DNA from 4 places in the Brevibacillus sp. FSL K6-0770 genome. Region 4 is predicted to be linked to each of the others. Evidence: riboswitches for the same ligand, from Rfam matches in the RefSeq annotation. Region 4 holds a riboswitch; each other region holds the start of a gene.
The links. Region 4 has a riboswitch for S-adenosylmethionine ahead of NST23_RS17245 (homoserine dehydrogenase). Riboswitches for the same ligand answer to the same signal wherever they lie in the genome.

Region 1: it holds a riboswitch for S-adenosylmethionine, as region 4 does, so the genes downstream of both, NST23_RS17810 (aminotransferase class I/II-fold pyridoxal phosphate-dependent enzyme) here and NST23_RS17245 (homoserine dehydrogenase) in region 4, are expected to answer to the same signal.
Region 2: it holds a riboswitch for S-adenosylmethionine, as region 4 does, so the genes downstream of both, NST23_RS24740 (sugar ABC transporter substrate-binding protein) here and NST23_RS17245 (homoserine dehydrogenase) in region 4, are expected to answer to the same signal.
Region 3: it holds a riboswitch for S-adenosylmethionine, as region 4 does, so the genes downstream of both, NST23_RS02640 (homocysteine synthase) here and NST23_RS17245 (homoserine dehydrogenase) in region 4, are expected to answer to the same signal.

The regions. Positions count from the first base shown of each region.
Region 1 covers NZ_JBBOBQ010000001.1:3,789,219-3,793,321, reverse strand. Annotated here, with positions in the region: gene NST23_RS17820 (DUF5665 domain-containing protein) at 1-111, opposite strand, end outside; gene NST23_RS17815 (pyridoxamine 5'-phosphate oxidase family protein) at 286-741, shown strand; SAM riboswitch class I at 830-955, shown strand; gene NST23_RS17810 (aminotransferase class I/II-fold pyridoxal phosphate-dependent enzyme) at 1,051-2,214, shown strand; gene NST23_RS17805 (trans-sulfuration enzyme family protein) at 2,211-3,401, shown strand; gene NST23_RS17800 (YhcN/YlaJ family sporulation lipoprotein) at 3,428-4,039, opposite strand.
Region 2 covers NZ_JBBOBQ010000001.1:5,204,653-5,208,755, forward strand. Annotated here, with positions in the region: gene NST23_RS24735 (sugar ABC transporter ATP-binding protein) at 1-894, opposite strand, end outside; gene NST23_RS24740 (sugar ABC transporter substrate-binding protein) at 972-1,991, opposite strand; SAM riboswitch class I at 2,116-2,236, opposite strand; gene NST23_RS24745 (ATP-binding protein) at 2,436-3,692, shown strand; gene NST23_RS24750 (GNAT family N-acetyltransferase) at 3,715-4,103, opposite strand, start outside.
Region 3 covers NZ_JBBOBQ010000001.1:485,202-489,304, forward strand. Annotated here, with positions in the region: gene NST23_RS02635 (ArsR/SmtB family transcription factor) at 1-242, opposite strand, end outside; gene NST23_RS02640 (homocysteine synthase) at 477-1,778, opposite strand; SAM riboswitch class I at 1,869-1,977, opposite strand; gene NST23_RS02645 (rhodanese-like domain-containing protein) at 2,540-2,851, shown strand; gene NST23_RS02650 (SCO family protein) at 2,933-3,556, shown strand; gene NST23_RS02655 (YqzG/YhdC family protein) at 3,559-3,897, opposite strand.
Region 4 covers NZ_JBBOBQ010000001.1:3,669,522-3,673,624, reverse strand. Annotated here, with positions in the region: SAM riboswitch class I at 583-688, shown strand; SAM riboswitch class I at 837-947, shown strand; gene NST23_RS17245 (homoserine dehydrogenase) at 1,027-2,289, shown strand; gene NST23_RS17240 (hypothetical protein) at 2,323-2,475, opposite strand; gene NST23_RS17235 (CapA family protein) at 2,577-3,722, opposite strand; gene NST23_RS17230 (VOC family protein) at 3,798-4,103, shown strand, end outside.

The DNA of each region.
Region 1 (4,103 bases), 120 kb from region 4:
GATGACATCAGCAAGCCGGATATCCTCCAAAAACATGGCGATCTTATCCATGCGCTCGTTCATTTTCCGCACTTCCTGAAGCTCGTGGAGGACTTGATCTATTTTGTGCATGAGCCGATCTGTAGGCGTAGGAGCCACTTGTTTCAACCTCCTTGTTCCTGGAAGCATTGTTTTCTACCAGTTTAGGGAAAAAGCCGACCAGAATCAAGGCGGGGAGGAAAGGTTTGCCTCCGGCTTGCGGGAGGGGTACAATAGACGTACAAAAGTATACGAGGAGGCATCCGAATGGCTGAAACCGTATCCCAAACCTTATCGGAAGAACTGTTCGCGCTCCTGCAAAAAGAGCGCTTTGTGACGTTGGCCACAGTCGATCACGAGACAGGTGCGCCATCCGTCAGTTCCTTGTCCTGGACTTTTGCTGTGAACAGCGGACTCATCCGTTTTGCTGTAGACAGCCGCTCCCGCATTCTCGCCAATATCGCCAAAGAACCGCAGGTCGTGCTGCATTTGATCGGGGCAGGCTCTTCTTTTGCGATCAACGGGCGCGCCGAGCTGAAGGCAGAACGGCTGGAAGGGGTTCCCCTGAAGCTTGCGATGGCGGAGATTGCGATTGACTCTGTCAGAGACGTGATGTTTTACGGTTCGCGCATATCCGTAGAGCCTCAGTACGAAAAGACATACGACAAAAATGCCGCAGCGAAGCTGGACAATCAGGTCATGGACGCCTTGAAAAAAGCGTAGGCGCGGTTGTCACACTCTTGTGGAAAATCTTGTTGACAAGAAACAGCGCTATCCTTTAGTATTAGGTCATTCAAATTGAATAGCAAACTTCTTATCCAGAGAGGCGGAGGGACTGGCCCGATGATGCCCGGCAACCAATCACCTGTATGTTCGTTCATACGGGGAGATAATGGTGCTAATTCCTGCAGAGTTTTTTAACTCTGAAAGATGAGAAGGTCTTGCTTACGGCGACGTAAACAAAGCCTTCTTTCAGAGGAAAGGGGGCTTTTTTCATGCCCCTCGACATCATTGGAGGGAGAGAATTACGGTATGAGACTGGAAACAAAATTGATTCAGGCAGGCGTAGGCAAAGATGAGAAAATGGGTGCGGTGAGCTTCCCCGTCTACTACGCTACCGCTTATCGCCATCCGGCGCTGGGACAGAGCACAGGTTTTGACTATACGCGGACGGCGAATCCTACCCGTTCTGTTTTGGAAGAGACAATCGCTGAGGCAGAGGGAGGCGATGCCGGCTTTGCCTGCGCGTCCGGGATGGCGGCAGTCCATACGGTAATGGGGTTGTTTTCCCAAGGCGATCACCTCATCGTATCGCTCGATTTGTACGGCGGGACGTATCGCTTGTTTGAACAAGTGCTTTCCCGTTACGGGCTTGCTTTTACTTACGTAGATTTGCGCGATCTGGAAGCGGTGAAAAAGGCGCTGCGCGCAGAGACGAAAGCGATTTTCGTCGAGACGCCGACCAATCCGCTCATGCAGATTACAAATATTCGTGAAATAACCAGCTTGGCCAAGCAACACGGGCTTCTGACGATTGTAGACAACACGTTCATGACTCCGTATTGTCAACGCCCGCTAGAGCTTGGGGCTGATGTGATTTTGCACAGCGCAACGAAGTATTTGGGCGGACACAACGATGTGCTGGCAGGGTTGATCGTTACAAAGGGCGAGGAGTTGTCGGAAAAAATCCGGTTTTTGCACAATTCGATCGGCGCGGTGCTGGGGCCGCAGGATAGCTGGCTTCTGGTGCGCGGCATGAAAACGTTGGCGCTGCGCATGGACAGACACCAGTCGAATGCGCTCGCGGTAGCGAAAAAGCTGAAAGAACATCCAGCCGTTGCCGAAGTGTTTTACCCCGGACTGGAAGAGCATCCCGGGCATGAGATTCAGGCGAGCCAGGCGAGCGGATACAGCGGCATGGTTTCGTTCCGGGTACGCTCCCAGGAGCAGGTGGGCTTGTTTCTGCAAAATTTGCGCGTCGTCTCCTTTGCGGAAAGTCTTGGCGGGGTAGAGTCGTTGTGTACGTACCCGGCGACACAGACTCACGCAGACATCCCCGAGGAAGTGCGGGCGTATGTCGGCGTGTGCGATCGATTGCTGAGGCTTTCGGTGGGGATTGAACATCCGGATGATTTGATCGCTGATTTGTTTCAAGCGCTGGATGCAAGTCTCGTCGTTGGGGGGGCTGTTCGATGAATTTCGCGACAAAAGTTTTGCATGGCTCCACAGGCATCGATCCGTTTACAGGTGCGTCGTCGGTTCCGATTTACCAGGCTTCCACTTTTCATCAGTTTGATATCGATCAGCCGGGCACATACGATTACGCCCGCTCGGGGAACCCGACGAGACATGCGCTGGAAGAAGCGATCGCCGCACTCGAAGGCGGAGCGCGCGGGTTCGCCTTTTCTTCCGGCATGGCGGCCATTTCCAGTGTGTTCATGCTCTTTTCGGCGGGCGATCATATCGTGGTCGCGGAAGATGTGTACGGCGGCACTTTCCGTTTTCTGACGAGAGTGCTGTCGAGAATGGGAATCTCTGTCACGTTTGTGGATGCGACACAGACGGAAGCGGTGCGCGCGGCGATCACTCCGGCTACCAGAGGGGTCTATCTGGAAACTCCGTCCAATCCGACGTTGAAAGTGACCGATATCGCTGCCGTTTCCGCCATTGCGAAAGAGCATGACCTGCTCGTCATCGTGGACAATACGTTCCTGACGCCGTACTATCAGCGGCCATTGGAGCTGGGGGCGGATATCGTCATCCACAGTGCAACCAAGTTTATCGGCGGCCACAGCGACGTTGTTGCAGGTCTGGCGGTAACCCGCGATGAAGCGCTCGGCGAACAGCTGTACCTCATCCAAAACGGCATGGGAGCCGTTCTCGGCGTTCAGGATTGCTGGCTGGTCATGAGAGGGCTGAAGACGCTCAAAGCGCGTCTGGATGTCAGCACGAAGTCTGCCGGAGTTTTGGCGGAATGGCTTTCTTGCCACCCCGAAGTGAGCCGCGTCTACTATACAGGCTTGGCTGAGCATCCGGGACATCTCGTTCAGCAAAAACAGGCGAGCGGCCACGGCGCCGTATTGTCTTTTGACGTCGGGAGCCGCGAGCGGGCAAAAGCGTTGTTTGACCGCGTAAAGCTGCCGATTGTAGCGGTCAGTCTTGGCGCGGTGGAGACGATTCTCTCGTATCCGGTCATGATGTCGCATGCGGCTATGCCGGCAGAGGAGCGGCAAGCACGCGGCATTACAGACGGTTTGATCCGGTTGTCCGCAGGTCTGGAAGACGCGGACGATTTGCTGGCAGACTTGAAACAGGCTTTGGAAGCACTGCCGCCTTTGCCATCCGCGATTCCAAGCAAAAAAGAGGCATACTCCCGGGTGTAACGAACCGGGGGCTATGCCTCTTTTTCTTATGGAGTGCCAGTGCGATTTACGTTGATTTTTCCTTGCGGGGTACGCCCATCGTTGTTGATCTGTTGTTGCTGATTTTCCTGCGCCGGTGTTTCTTCGCGCTTTCTGACATCTCGCGGCAGTTGCGGAATGATCCGTCCGACGATGTCGGCCAATTCCTCTGCGAAGCCGGAGATCGGGTGGCCTCTGCGAATGTCTGCCGCCATTTCTTTCAGCCGCTGAACGATGTCCGGGTCGGCTGTTACGACGGCATTGGCCCCCTGCGGGTCTTCTTTCAGCGCTTCTGCTACGGTGTACTTGATGACGCCGACTTCCGGCCGATCCAATTGGGCGTCTACATCGATCCCGACGACGGCGTATTTGCCAATCACCACGGCTGTGGCGCCATTGACTTTTTTCACGCGAGTAGCCAACTGGACGAGACGGTCGGCGGTCGCCTGCGAAGATTGGTTGTAAGCTGGTTCCGGTGCCGTTTGCTGAACGCGCTGGGTATGGGGCGCTTGCTGTTGGTTGGGTTGTGGCGCAGCCTGGTTCGCTTTGTTGCCCGCCATGCACCCTGACAAAACAAGGCTCGCACCCAGGCAACCAATGATGATCCGTTTCACACGCATACTCCCTTTCCCCGTAGTGCCTCCGATCAGGAGGGCAGGTTACCTGTATTTTGTTCCCCTCCGC
Region 2 (4,103 bases), 1.5 Mb from region 4:
TCTCGCCAGTTCCGTCTTCCCGGCTCCAACCAGCCCGACAATCCCGACAATCTCGCCTTCGCGAACGCTCAAATCGGCGCGGCGAACCTTGCCGCCAGCCACTCCCGCAGCTTCCAGAAGCACCCCGCCTACAGGCACTTCGACTTTCGGGAACTCTTCCTCGAAGCTTTTGCCCAGCATGTTGCCGATGACCTCATCCATCGTCGTGTGGGACGTCTCGCTCGTCACGATCAGTTGACCGTCCCGCATGATCGTGATTCGGTCGCATATCTCAAAAATTTCCGGCAGGCGATGGGAAATGTAGATGATCCCGACACCCGCTTTTTTCAACTGGTCAATGATGAGAAACAGCCGCTCGCTCTCCTTCGTGCTCAACGGAGCTGTCGGTTCGTCAAAAATGACGTACTTCGCTTTTTGCACGGTCGCGCGGGCAATCAGGATCAGTTGCTTTTCGGACAGCGTACATTCCTCGACGAGCATGCGCACAGGGATGGAAAAGCCGAAGCTCTGCAAAATGCTTTCCGCTTCCTTGTGCAAGCTCGGCCAGTTCATGAATCCTTTGCGGCCTGCCGAGACAATCTGATCGAGCAAAATGTTTTCCGTCACGCTCAAGTACGGGATCAGCGCCGTATCCACTTCCTGGTACACGCACTGGATGCCTAAAGCTTTCGCATCCTGGGGCGATTGGATCGACACCTCTTTGCCGTCAATCGTGATGCTCCCCCCGTCAGACTGATACGCGCCCGTCAAAATTTTCATCAAGGTACTTTTCCCCGCTCCATTCGCCCCTAAAAGCGCATGAACCTCGCCAGCCTTGACCTCAAAATCGACCGAACGCAGCGCAGGAACGCCGGAGAACTGCTTCACAATCCCTTTCATCTGCAAGCTGGACACTTTTCGCACCCCCTTAAATAAGCAAGATTCCCGTTGACTGATCAACGGGAATAGCCAAATCAACCAGCTTTATATGCTTACTTGCCCCACTCTTTCACGTACTGGGACAAGTCGCCCATTGTCACTTTTTTGTCCTTAGGCAAATCTTCTTGTTTCACCAACACCGGATTCAGCTTCACGCTGTCTGGCACTTGCTCGCCTTTGATTTTTTGGAAAATAGCCGCTGCGTGAGTGCGTCCGATGTTCGATGGATCTACGGCTGCAGTCGCTGCCCATGGCGAATTTGCTTCCTGGATCAGTTGCAGGTCTTCATCACTCAGGTCGATGCCGTATACTTTGATTTCTGTGCGGCCTGCTTGCAAGATCGCACGGGTTGCCCCTTTGGCAAATTCATCCCAAGATGCCCATACAGCCGTGATGTCGCCTTTGTTCGGATATTTTTTCAGGATGGCTTCCATCTGTGCTTGGGTATCCAGCGCTGTGTTGTTTGTCGCGGAACCGAAAGCGGCGACTTCCTTGATATCCGGATATTTTTTCAGGAACGCTTCATAAGTCACCTGACGTTTTTCCATCGGAGCAAAGCCTGCCACCCAAATTTTCACGATGTTGCCTTTGCCGCCGGAATCTGCCGCCAGCTTTTCCAGGCTCAGCTCTGCCAGCTTGTTGTCGTCTTGCTCGACAATCGGCACGCCAGGCAGCTTGATGTCTGTGTCGAACAGAACGACCGGGATTTTTTTGTCGACAGCTTTTTGCGTACCTTGTTGCAACGCTTCCGCTGTACCGTGGTCAATCAGGATGCCGTCAAAGTTTTGGTTGACCGCAGCGTCAAGATTCGACGCCATTTTCGACAAATCCGTATCTGCGTTGAATACTGTCAGCTCTCCGCCGTTTTTCTCGACTTCCTGCTTCACACCGTTAATGTATTGAGCCGAAAACGTTCCTACATTTTGGCGCATGATCAGGGCAATCCGCTTCGCTTTTTCGCCGGAAGCGCCGTTTGCCGCCGTGTTTTTCGTATCGGCTCCGCCGCCGCACGCGGTCAAGGCCACCGATACTGCCAGTACGAGTGATGTGATAAGGCCCAGTTTCTTTTTCATCGAAAAATCCCCCTTTTTCTTTGTTCCTTGTTGTGCTGCAAGCTGAGGAGGCGACGACCTTCCCTTTCCAAAAGGAAAAGCCTCTTTCAACAGATGAAAGAGGCTTGATCGACAAGATTCGCGCCTCTTATCTGTCAGGTATCGCTACCTGTTGGAGTTAGCACCTTGGCTCGCAAGACATTGATCTTGCCAGCTAGGTTGCCGGGCGTCATAGGGCCATTCCCTCAGCCTTCTCTGGATAAGAGTAGTTATTATTTTCGAAACCTTTGTATTAGTATATAGAGACTATAATCCGTGTTTTACCCATCTGTCAACTAGGTTTTTAAAACTTTTCTCCTTTAAATTTATTCCGCCGCTGCGTCCAAATTTTGGAGGAATCGTGTAGGCTCTTGTCGAAATATCGTAGATTGAAGCAGCCATGCAAATTTGCGATGGGGATGTCCGATGATTCTACTAAAAGAAGTAATTTTGCAGATGTTTTTTGCTCTGACGCCATTTGTCCTGTTCAATATTTATTACCGCGACCGAATGCGCAATTACAGCCGCGCTTTCATTCTTGTGACCAGCTCGATTTGCATGTTTCTGGCCATGACCTTCGCGACCAGCGTCTCGGAAGGCGTGATTTTCGATATCAGGCACATCATCGTATTTTTTGCCCTAGTCTATGGGGGAGTGCGGATCGCGCTGGTCTTACTGATCGAGTCCGCGCTATACCGCTATTATTTGGGTGGTGAAGGCATCTGGCTCGCGCTGCTTGCCCTGGTTGTCACCTTTGCCATCTCCCTCCTGATGTATCGGCGTTACAAAGCCAGTTATCGGAAAACACTGTATATTTTTTTGACGGGCGCGCTCTTTTCCCTGGTAGCTTTGGGGTTGACCTATCTATACTTTCCCACCTATGTATCCCATCATCCTGCCTACTACTTGTTCGTGATCCCCGTTCAAAACTTTGTCGGAATTTGGCTTTTGTTGTCGCTATTTAGCAAGTGCGTATCCGACAAAGAACTGTTTATTCGACACGCCCAAAATGAAAAAATCGAAACGATGAGCCATGTCGCCGCATCGCTTGCTCACGAGGTGAGAAATCCGCTCACAGCGGTCAAAGGATTTTTGCGCCTGATCCAGGAAAATCCTGAAAATATTACGAAAACCGATCAGTACATCCGCATCAGCATGGACGAAATCCAGCGGACGGAAGCGATCCTGACCGAGTATCTCGCTTTGTCCAAGCCGCTCAAGGAGCGCACCGAGCTAATCAACGTATGCGACCAGCTTTACGTCGTGCGGGAAGTCATGCTGCCTTTTGCCAATATGCACAATGTCGAGCTGGAGCTGCAAGCTTATGAAAAGCCTGTCACGATTCTGGCCAATCCCGACGAGTTCAAACAAGTCTTGGTCAACTTCATCAAAAATGCGATCGAAGCTTGTGAGCAGACGGTCAACGGCAAAGTGTCCCTCTCGCTGTTCATTGAGAAAAGCAACGCCATGCTGATCATCAAAGACAACGGCATCGGGATGGACGAAGGCCAGATCAAACGCCTCGGGTCCATTTATTTCTCGACGAAAACAAGCGGAACCGGTCTCGGGCTTACGTACTCCTATCACGTCATCCACGCGTTCGGCGGGTCGGTAAGCGTGTCCAGCAAGCCAAAAGTCGGAACCAAATTCACGATCACGTTTCCGTATCACGCGCAACCCTAGCCGTCAGTCGAGTGATCTGGGCTTAAACGAGCGACCTGGTCATGAATACTTGCTTGGCCATCACGTCAAAACCTGCCCTTTGCAAAATACGGATGGCCATTTCGTTGGAAACTGGCAAATTGACCGTGAGGCGATACAGCTCCTTGTCCCATGGCGAAAACACATGGGCAAGAGCACTTCTGACAATCGCCTCACGGTCGGCCCGTTCCGGCCTTGCCTCACACTGAAACAGCAAGGCTGTCGTTTGTTTTCCGTTTTCAAAAATCCGTCTGTACAAGGCATAGCCGATTACTTGTTTGTTCTCATCGCGGACGAGTACCGCTTGCTTGTTCTCAATCGTTCTCCACTGAATATCCCAAAGCGGTTTGGTCCAAAAGTCCAATGAATACACGTCATCCGGCATGCCTTCAA
Region 3 (4,103 bases), 3.2 Mb from region 4:
TGGTGGAGCAGTTGCAGCAACGTCTTCCAAGTGTTGTGCCTTTTGGCGTAATCAACTTCAAGCTGGACGGATTGCGGAAGCGCGCTCAGCATGCTGCTCCAGTGCTCAGGCGGATGCTCCAGCGTGTGGTGAATTTGATCGTAAGTGGCGACGGCGATTCCGAGTGCGGCTTCAAAAAGCGGTGAGCAAGCGAAGTCGAGCTGGTAGGTGGTGCGTGCACTGCCGATGTTCCATATTTTCAAAGCGGATCACCCTTTTCCCATTTTTTTCATAGATCAAATTCTAAAATATTCGAACTGTTAATTCAAGTTATTTAGAATGAATAGTTCAATGATTTTCGCATCTGTTCTTTTTTCTCTGCTGATTTAGTTGAGACTATCCAGTGAAAGACACAAAAAAACGAAAAAACCACTTCCCTGACGAGAGTGGTTTTTTCGTTTTCGCTTGAATGAAAAGGTATGGTGTTGTAGGAAAACCTATACCTTGCTCACGGCAACAGCTGCTTCCAAAGCTTGCTTCAAATCGCCGATGATGTCTTCGATCGCCTCTGTTCCGACAGACAGACGGATCAATCCGGGAGTTACTCCTGCCGTTAATTGCTCCGCTTCGTTCATTTGCTGGTGCGTCGTGCTCGCCGGATGGATAACGAGCGACTTGGAGTCGCCTACGTTTGCCAAATGAGAGAAGAGCTTTACGGATTCGATCAATGTTTTGCCTGCTTGCACGCCGCCGCGGATGCCGAAGGTGAGGATGGCGCCAGCGCCTTTTGGCAAATATTTTTGCGCGAGTGCGTAGTTGGCGTCGCCTTCAAGACCTGGGTAGCTGACCCATTCCACTGCCGGATGCTCGGCGAGGAATTTCGCTACCGCGAGTGCGTTTTGGCTGTGGCGCTCCATGCGCAGGTGGAGTGTCTCCAGACCTTGCAGGAACAGGAAAGAGTTGATAGGAGCTACGGCAGCGCCGATATCGCGTTGCAGTTGCACGCGCGCTTTGATGATGTAGGCGAGCGGGCCGACTGCTTCTGTATAAACGACTCCGTGATAGCTTGGGTCTGGCGTCGTCAGACCAGGGAATTTGCCGTTGTTCCAGTCGAATTTGCCGGAATCTACGATAATGCCGCCAATCGCCGTGCCGTGTCCGCCGATGAATTTGGTCGTGGAGTGAACGACGATGTCAGCTCCGTGCTCGAACGGACGGGTCAGGATTGGCGAAGCGAATGTATTGTCGACAATCAGCGGCACGCCGTTTTCGTGCGCGATGTCCGCAATTGCCTGCAAGTCGGCCACGTCGATGCGAGGGTTGCCGATCGTCTCGCAAAAGAGCGCCTTGGTATTATCGTTGATGAACGCGCGGAAGTTGTCCGGATTGGACTGATCCACAAAGTGTACTTTGATGCCCAGGCGTGGCAGCGTATGGGCAAAAAGGTTGTACGTCCCGCCATACAAGCTGCTGGATGCGACAATCTCGTCGCCCGCTTGCGCAATATTCAAAATCGAGAAGGTGATGGCTGCCTGACCGGAAGAGGTTGCCAGCGCACCTACGCCGCCTTCGAGCAGAGCGACGCGCTTTTCAAATGCGTCTTGGGTCGGATTCATGATGCGCGTGTAGATGTTGCCAAACTCTTTCAAAGCAAACAGGTTGGCAGCATGCTCCGTGTCACGGAAGACGTAGGAAGTCGTTTGGTAGATCGGAACCGCGCGCGAGCCTGTTACCGGGTCTACCTCCTGTCCGCCGTGTACGGCGAGCGTTTCCGGTTTCCATTGTTGTTGGTCAGACATGATCATCTCTCCTTTTTATATGGGGGTAAGGAAATAAAAAAACGGAGCGTTCTCCTGAGTAGAAGAAGGCTCCGGCTATGCACGGGTGTGCGTTCATCTCTCAGAATCTATGGATTCTGCAGGAATTAGCACCGCGCAAGACTCGCTTGCTGGTTGCCGGGTTTCATAGGGCCTGTCCCTCCACCGCTCTTGATGAAAATGTAGCTTTCAGTTGTTGTCATAATTGTATGAAAAACCATACTTCGCTGTCAACATCAAATGATTAAGTTATCGGGGTGGATTTTGTGGATTTTAAAGATTTACCCGTTCATGCTGTTGCCCATAAGATCCAGAGAGCCTGTCTGGTAAGCTCTGTTTACATGGTTTGTATGAGGGTTTCCTTCATCTGAAACCAAATGAGTTGCCTTACGAGATTGTTTTCCTTTTTTGGCATACAAGAGGACCGCAGCCAGAGTGCAAACAGCCAAAATTCCAAGGACATACATCATAGAAATAACTCCCCCTCACGCTAAGCTTCATCAATTATCAGCGTTCTTTTTCATGAACTGGCAGACATGGTTTTTTACTTGTAATTTTATAATTTTATGGTCATTTTTGTAAATTCTTTGAACTTGCAAGCAACCGAGCCTTGCTGTCACAAAATTGCCCCTATATCTCGGCGCTTTCGCAGCTCCCGCCGTTAGAAAACGCCTGGGGCCTATGATATGATGGAAATGGCAGAAAACGACTAAACGATTGTACATATAGGAGGAAAAAACGCGATGAGCCATGGCGTGAAGGAAATTACACCACAAGAGCTGCTGGAAAAGCTCGCGGCAAAAGAACAGCTTCAGGTGATTGATGTACGCGAGGTGGAGGAGTGGAACGAAGGCCATATCAAAGAGGCCAAGCTGATTCCGCTCGGCTTTTTGCCGCATCGCACCGACGAGCTGGACAAAGACATTCCGGTCATCATGGTGTGCCGAAGCGGCGCACGCAGCCACCGGGCAACTGAATATTTGTGTGAGCTTGGCTTTGACGCTGCCAATATGGTAGGCGGAATGCTGGCATGGCCTGGGGAAAAAGAAGTCTAGAAAGACAGAGAAAATGTGCGCTGCTCGCCGCTGCAAGCAAAGCGGGATGGCGCATGAGATGTGCAGGGGAGGCAGGAAATCGTGAGTGAAGGAGCACAGCAACAAGGGTCAGCGTTGCAGCGCCATTGGTTTACGGTGCTGGCAGGCTTGATTATCCTTGCGATTGTAGGTGTGTTCGGCTACAAATACTTGGCAAAAGATCCGATTCCGGTGATGAAGCCGATCGCGGACTTTTCGTTGGACAACAGTGACGGAACTTCCTATACGTTCTCGCAAGGCAAAGGCAAGGTGCGCCTTGTCGAGTTCATGTTTACCAATTGCCCTGATATTTGCCCGGCAACGACGTACAACATGTCCAAGCTTCAGGATCAGTTGAAGGAGAAAAAGCTGTTCGGCAACAAGGTTGAGTTTGTCTCGATCACCTTCGACCCCGACTTTGATACGGCTGAGGTTTTGCAGCAGTATGCAGCGAAGTTCAAGGCTGATCAAAGCGGCTGGAAGTTTTTGCGCGGAGATGCCCAGGCGGTGGAAAAAGTAACGAAAGACTTCGGGATCGCGGTACTGAAGCAGCCTGACGGTTCTTTTGCCCACACCGCACGCATGTTCCTCGTCGACGGTGACGGCAACATGCGCCGTGCTTACGGCATGGCGGCGGACATGGACATGGAGCAAATGATGAAAGAAATGGAACAGCTCGCTGACTAGACTCAGACGGTTTCTTCGTACGTGATGTTCACGACTCGTTCCGTTTGGTTTTCAAATTCAATATGCACAAGAAGCGCCCACCTGCGATTGCCCTGCTGGAGCAAGAGCTTGAACGTCTCCTCTGACGTGGTGGGCGTTTTTGCTATGCGCCCGACATGCAAATAGTCTACGATTTGCGCGTGCGGATATTTTTGCATCGTTTCCTGCATCGCCAATCTGCCCCATTTGGCATATGGCGGCTGGGCATTTGCTGGGGCATACTGGAAAAAGAACAGCAGCAAACTTGCGGCCAGTGTAGCGAGAAAGCTGCGCGTGAGGAACATGTTCATGGAAGAATGCATGGCGGAGGCTCTCCTTTTTCGTGTTGGAAAACGGGCTTGCCATGTAGTCTGAAGTCTTTTTGAAGCGGTCATTCGTAGAAAATCCTTACACGTGCAAAAGGGGGCTTGCGGCCGGAGCAGTCGCTTGATGCCCAGCTTTTGCTCGAGTTGGAGATACCGCGTATCAGTTTTCTAATATTGACCGAAGATGAATGTGTGGAATTAAC
Region 4 (4,103 bases):
TTTGTTTGGGGGATTGGTGTGGTCTGTCGAAGGGGGTAACTTGTCTCGAAATTGATGCGATTAATCGAGGCGCTGGAGTAGCTTCGCGATAGAAGCGGCTAAAATCGAAAGAGCTGAGCTGAAGCTGCCTCTCGCTTGCAGCGGTTCGTCGAATGGACCAGGGCGTCTCGCGGTTGATCTACCTGTCAAAGAGGCTACGATGACTCGCGATTAAATTCAACTTGACTAGATCTTGTACGAATGTGAGGGATCGCAAGCTTGCGAACCGGAGCCTTTTTAAGGATATCGTTGCCAGATTGTCGCCGTGAAAAAGGAGGGAGTGGCGTGGTTCAGCTTTTCATATGTCCATGGTGCGGCTATGTTGAAGAAAAAGAAGTGCCAGAGGAAAGCGAAGCAGGAATCGTTACGTGCGCTTGCTGCAACATGGCAGAAGTGGAAAGTGTGTTTGCGCGTGGAAACGGCTGCTTTGCTGAGGGGGTTGCCGTTCTGTCTTCCTGCTTGCGAGTCTTGTCAGCAAACAAAAAGAATTGTGTTGACGAATGCATTGGAATTTCTTAGAATAGGCTCAATAGCAAATCATAGTTCTTATCCAGAGAGGTGGAGGGTCTGGCCCGATGAAGCCCGGCAACCGTTGCTTTTGCGACAAGGTGCCAATTCCTGCGGGACGTTTCGTCTCGATAGATAAGAAGCGGGTGCCTCGTAGCAGTCAAGACGAACCTTCTTCTTAGCGGAGAAGGTTTTTTGATGTATGAAAAAGTGGGAACGAGGCAAACATTTGCCCAATTTCAAAGACAAGAGAGAACTGACATCTAGCAAAGAACAAAAATTCATAGTTTTCTTTATCTAGAGAGGTGGAGGGACTGGCCCGATGAAGCCCGGCAACCGTTACGCAGTTTGTGACAAGGTGCCAATTCCTGCAGGACGAAAATCGTTCTGGGAGATAAGGAGAAGGACCTTGATGCCAAACCTTCTTCTTAGCAAGAAGGTTTTTCTTATTTTTCCAAAACATGACATGAGGTGGTAATAATGAGCGCAGGTGTAATCAAAGTAGGATTGCTGGGATTGGGAACAGTAGGGGGCGGCGTCATCAAAACGATTCGCTCGCAACAGGAGAAGCTGGCGCAGCGGTTGGGCAAACGGATCGAGATTGTCAAAGCATTGGTTCGCGATTCGGAAAAAGAACGGGCGGTTCAGGTTGATCCTGCGCTTTTGACTACCGATTTTGAGGATGTGCTAAAAAGCGATGTGGACATTGTCGTGGAGGTAATGGGCGGTGTCGAGCCTACGTATGATTACGTGCGTGCCCTGATTGAAAAAGGCTGCCATGTGGTAACGGCGAACAAAGAGCTGCTCGCCAAACGCGGCCCTGAGCTTGTCGATCTGGCTAACCAGCATCAGGTGCATCTGGCTTATGAAGCGAGCGTAGCTGGCGGGATTCCGATTTTGAGTGTGCTGCGGCAGTTTTTGCGCACAAATGACATCCAAGGAGTTCGCGGTATTCTCAACGGGACGACGAACTTCATCTTGACGAAAATGGAGGCGGAACAGCTCTCTTATCAGGAAGTGCTGAAGCAGGCGCAGGAGCTGGGCTATGCGGAAGCTGATCCGCGTTCGGATGTGGAAGGTTTCGATGCCATGTACAAATTGTACATTCTCGCGCAGCTTGTGTACGGGGAGTCGTTGCCGCTTGCGGATGTCGTGCGTAAAGGAATCGCCGATTTGTCTGCCGGACACATCCGGATCGCAAGCGAGCTGGGTTACCGGATCAAGCTGATTGCCCAGGCACAAAAAGCCGAGCAAGGCATCCGCCTCTCGGTTCAGCCGACTGTGCTGCCCATTGCCCATCCGTTGGCGCAAATCCAGGATGCGTTCAATGCGGTGCAGCTCTCCGGGAACATCGTGGGCGACCTGTTGTTTACGGGCCGGGGTGCAGGCGAACTGCCGACCGCAAGCGCTGTCGTTGAAGATTTGGCTTACTTGTTGACCCAGCCATTTACGCCGCATCCTGTTTGGACAGAAAAAAATGCCGCGGCTCAGTTGGAGCAAGGGCAAGACGAACGGGTGCTGTGTTATTTGGAAGGCTCGTGTATCGCCGCCACACCTGATCGCGTGCTGCATTTCTTGCGGGAGGCTGGCGTGAACGTGACGAAATTGAAGGTGCAATTCGACTTGGGCGGTGTGCTGCGCGCGGGCTTGATCGTTACAGGTATTCGCGCAGAGCATGAGCAAGTGCTGAAAAGTGACTTCGGACTTTCCGTGCGCTGCTTCCCGCTGATCGAATCGGCATAGCTCGCAGTCTGTCTAGATCAGCGCTGATCCTTTCTACTTGCTTTTTTTATCCGAGAGCTGTTGATCGGTATCTGAAGGCCCGTTTTTCTGATTGCCGGGGAAGACGACTTTTTCCCATTTGGTCATGAAATAACTGCAGAGTATAATAAGGCCGATCGCCGATACGGTGATAATCAATCCGGTCATATGTGCCGCCTCCTTTTCGCTGGAAAAAGTGGTTCTACTATGGTCTACGAAAGCAATATGGAAAAGTTTCGCCAAAAAAGGCAACGGGCACGCCTCATTTATCATGAGCGTGCCTGTACGTGACCATCGGCTTCAATCTGAACGTTTTCCGACAGTGATTCGATTCGTTGCAGAAGCGCTGCCCCATCCGTGTCATTCATCGGTACCGCTCGTCCCAGCTCGGCATGGAACGGGAGCATCGTCAGTTCACAGGAAGCGTCTTTTGTGCAGCTTGCTTGCAGTACCATCGTCTGCCACGTTTTTGGCTCCGTCGAGCGGGTGAAAATGAAATTGCCCAAACTGTAGGCAATCCACTTGCCGTTGTAGCGTTCAAAGCCTTGCAGGACGTGAGGATGACCACCGACGATCAAGTCTGCTCCTGCGTCAATGTAAGCTTTGGCCAATTCTTTTTGGTGATCGACGGGAAAGTCTTCCCGTTCCTTGCCCCAATGGGCGATCACGACGACGAGATCAGCGTGTGCCTTTGCTTGTTGAATCGCTTGGACGGCTTTGGCGGAATCATAGGAGCCAGCCAGTCCAGGCTGTTTCTCCGTGGCGAACCAGCTGACTTCGGGAATGACCCGGCTGAATCCGAGCAAGGCGAGCTTGATGCCGTTTCGCTCCACCACGACGGGAGTGAAGGCTTCCACAGAGTCTTTGCCGCCGCCGAGGTAAGCGATCCCGTTTTTGGCAAGCGCGTCAAACGTGTCGAGCAATCCGGCCACGCCCTGATCCATCGAATGGTTGTTTGCCAGGTTGACCGCATCGATCCCTGCTGCTTTCATCGCAGGCGCAGCCAAAGGAGAGGACTTGTAAACGTATTGTTTGTTGTCGGCAGGCGTGCCTTTTGTGGTAAGTGGCGTCTCCAGATTGGCTATGGTAAAGTCATCCTGCAAAAACAGGGAACGGACGTGCGTGAACGGGTAGTCGTAGCCTTTTTCGAGCAACGTTTTTTCCACATTTCCGGACATCATCACATCTCCGACGAAGGTCAGCCGGACAGTCGGCTCGTGGGCAACAGCCGGAGGTGGTGCGGAATCGTGTTCAGGGGAGGCGGAATGGCTTCCCAGCTTGTCGAAAGCGAAGTAAATCCCTGAGCAAAGGATGACGAGCAGACTGAACAAGAGCGTTTGCTTCGCCATCCTTTGCCCCTTCTTTTGTCGTTGTTTTCGCCGGATGTGCTTTAGGTTTTGCTGCGTCTGATTCATTATGCTCCTTTCAACGGTAACGAAAAATGGGTGAATTTGTTATTATAGAGCTAATACGAAAAGGGGCGAAAAAAGATGCAGCTTTCCTTCGATCATCTGGTTCATTTCGTGCACCGTCCCCCTGGAGAGGCTGCCCGGCTTTTTCAGGAAGCAGGCTTTCACGCTGTCGCGGGCGGACGTCATACCCATTGGGGAACATGGAACAGTCTCAGCTACTTGGGACTATCTTATGTGGAGTTTTTGGCGGTGGAGGAGGCAGCTGTCGCCAAGCAATCCGACAATCCGCTCATCCGGCAACTGGTCTGGGAGGCGAATCGCGGTGAGGGACTTGGGCAAATTGCCCTGCGCACTCGGCAAATGGACGCGTGGGTAGAGCGATTT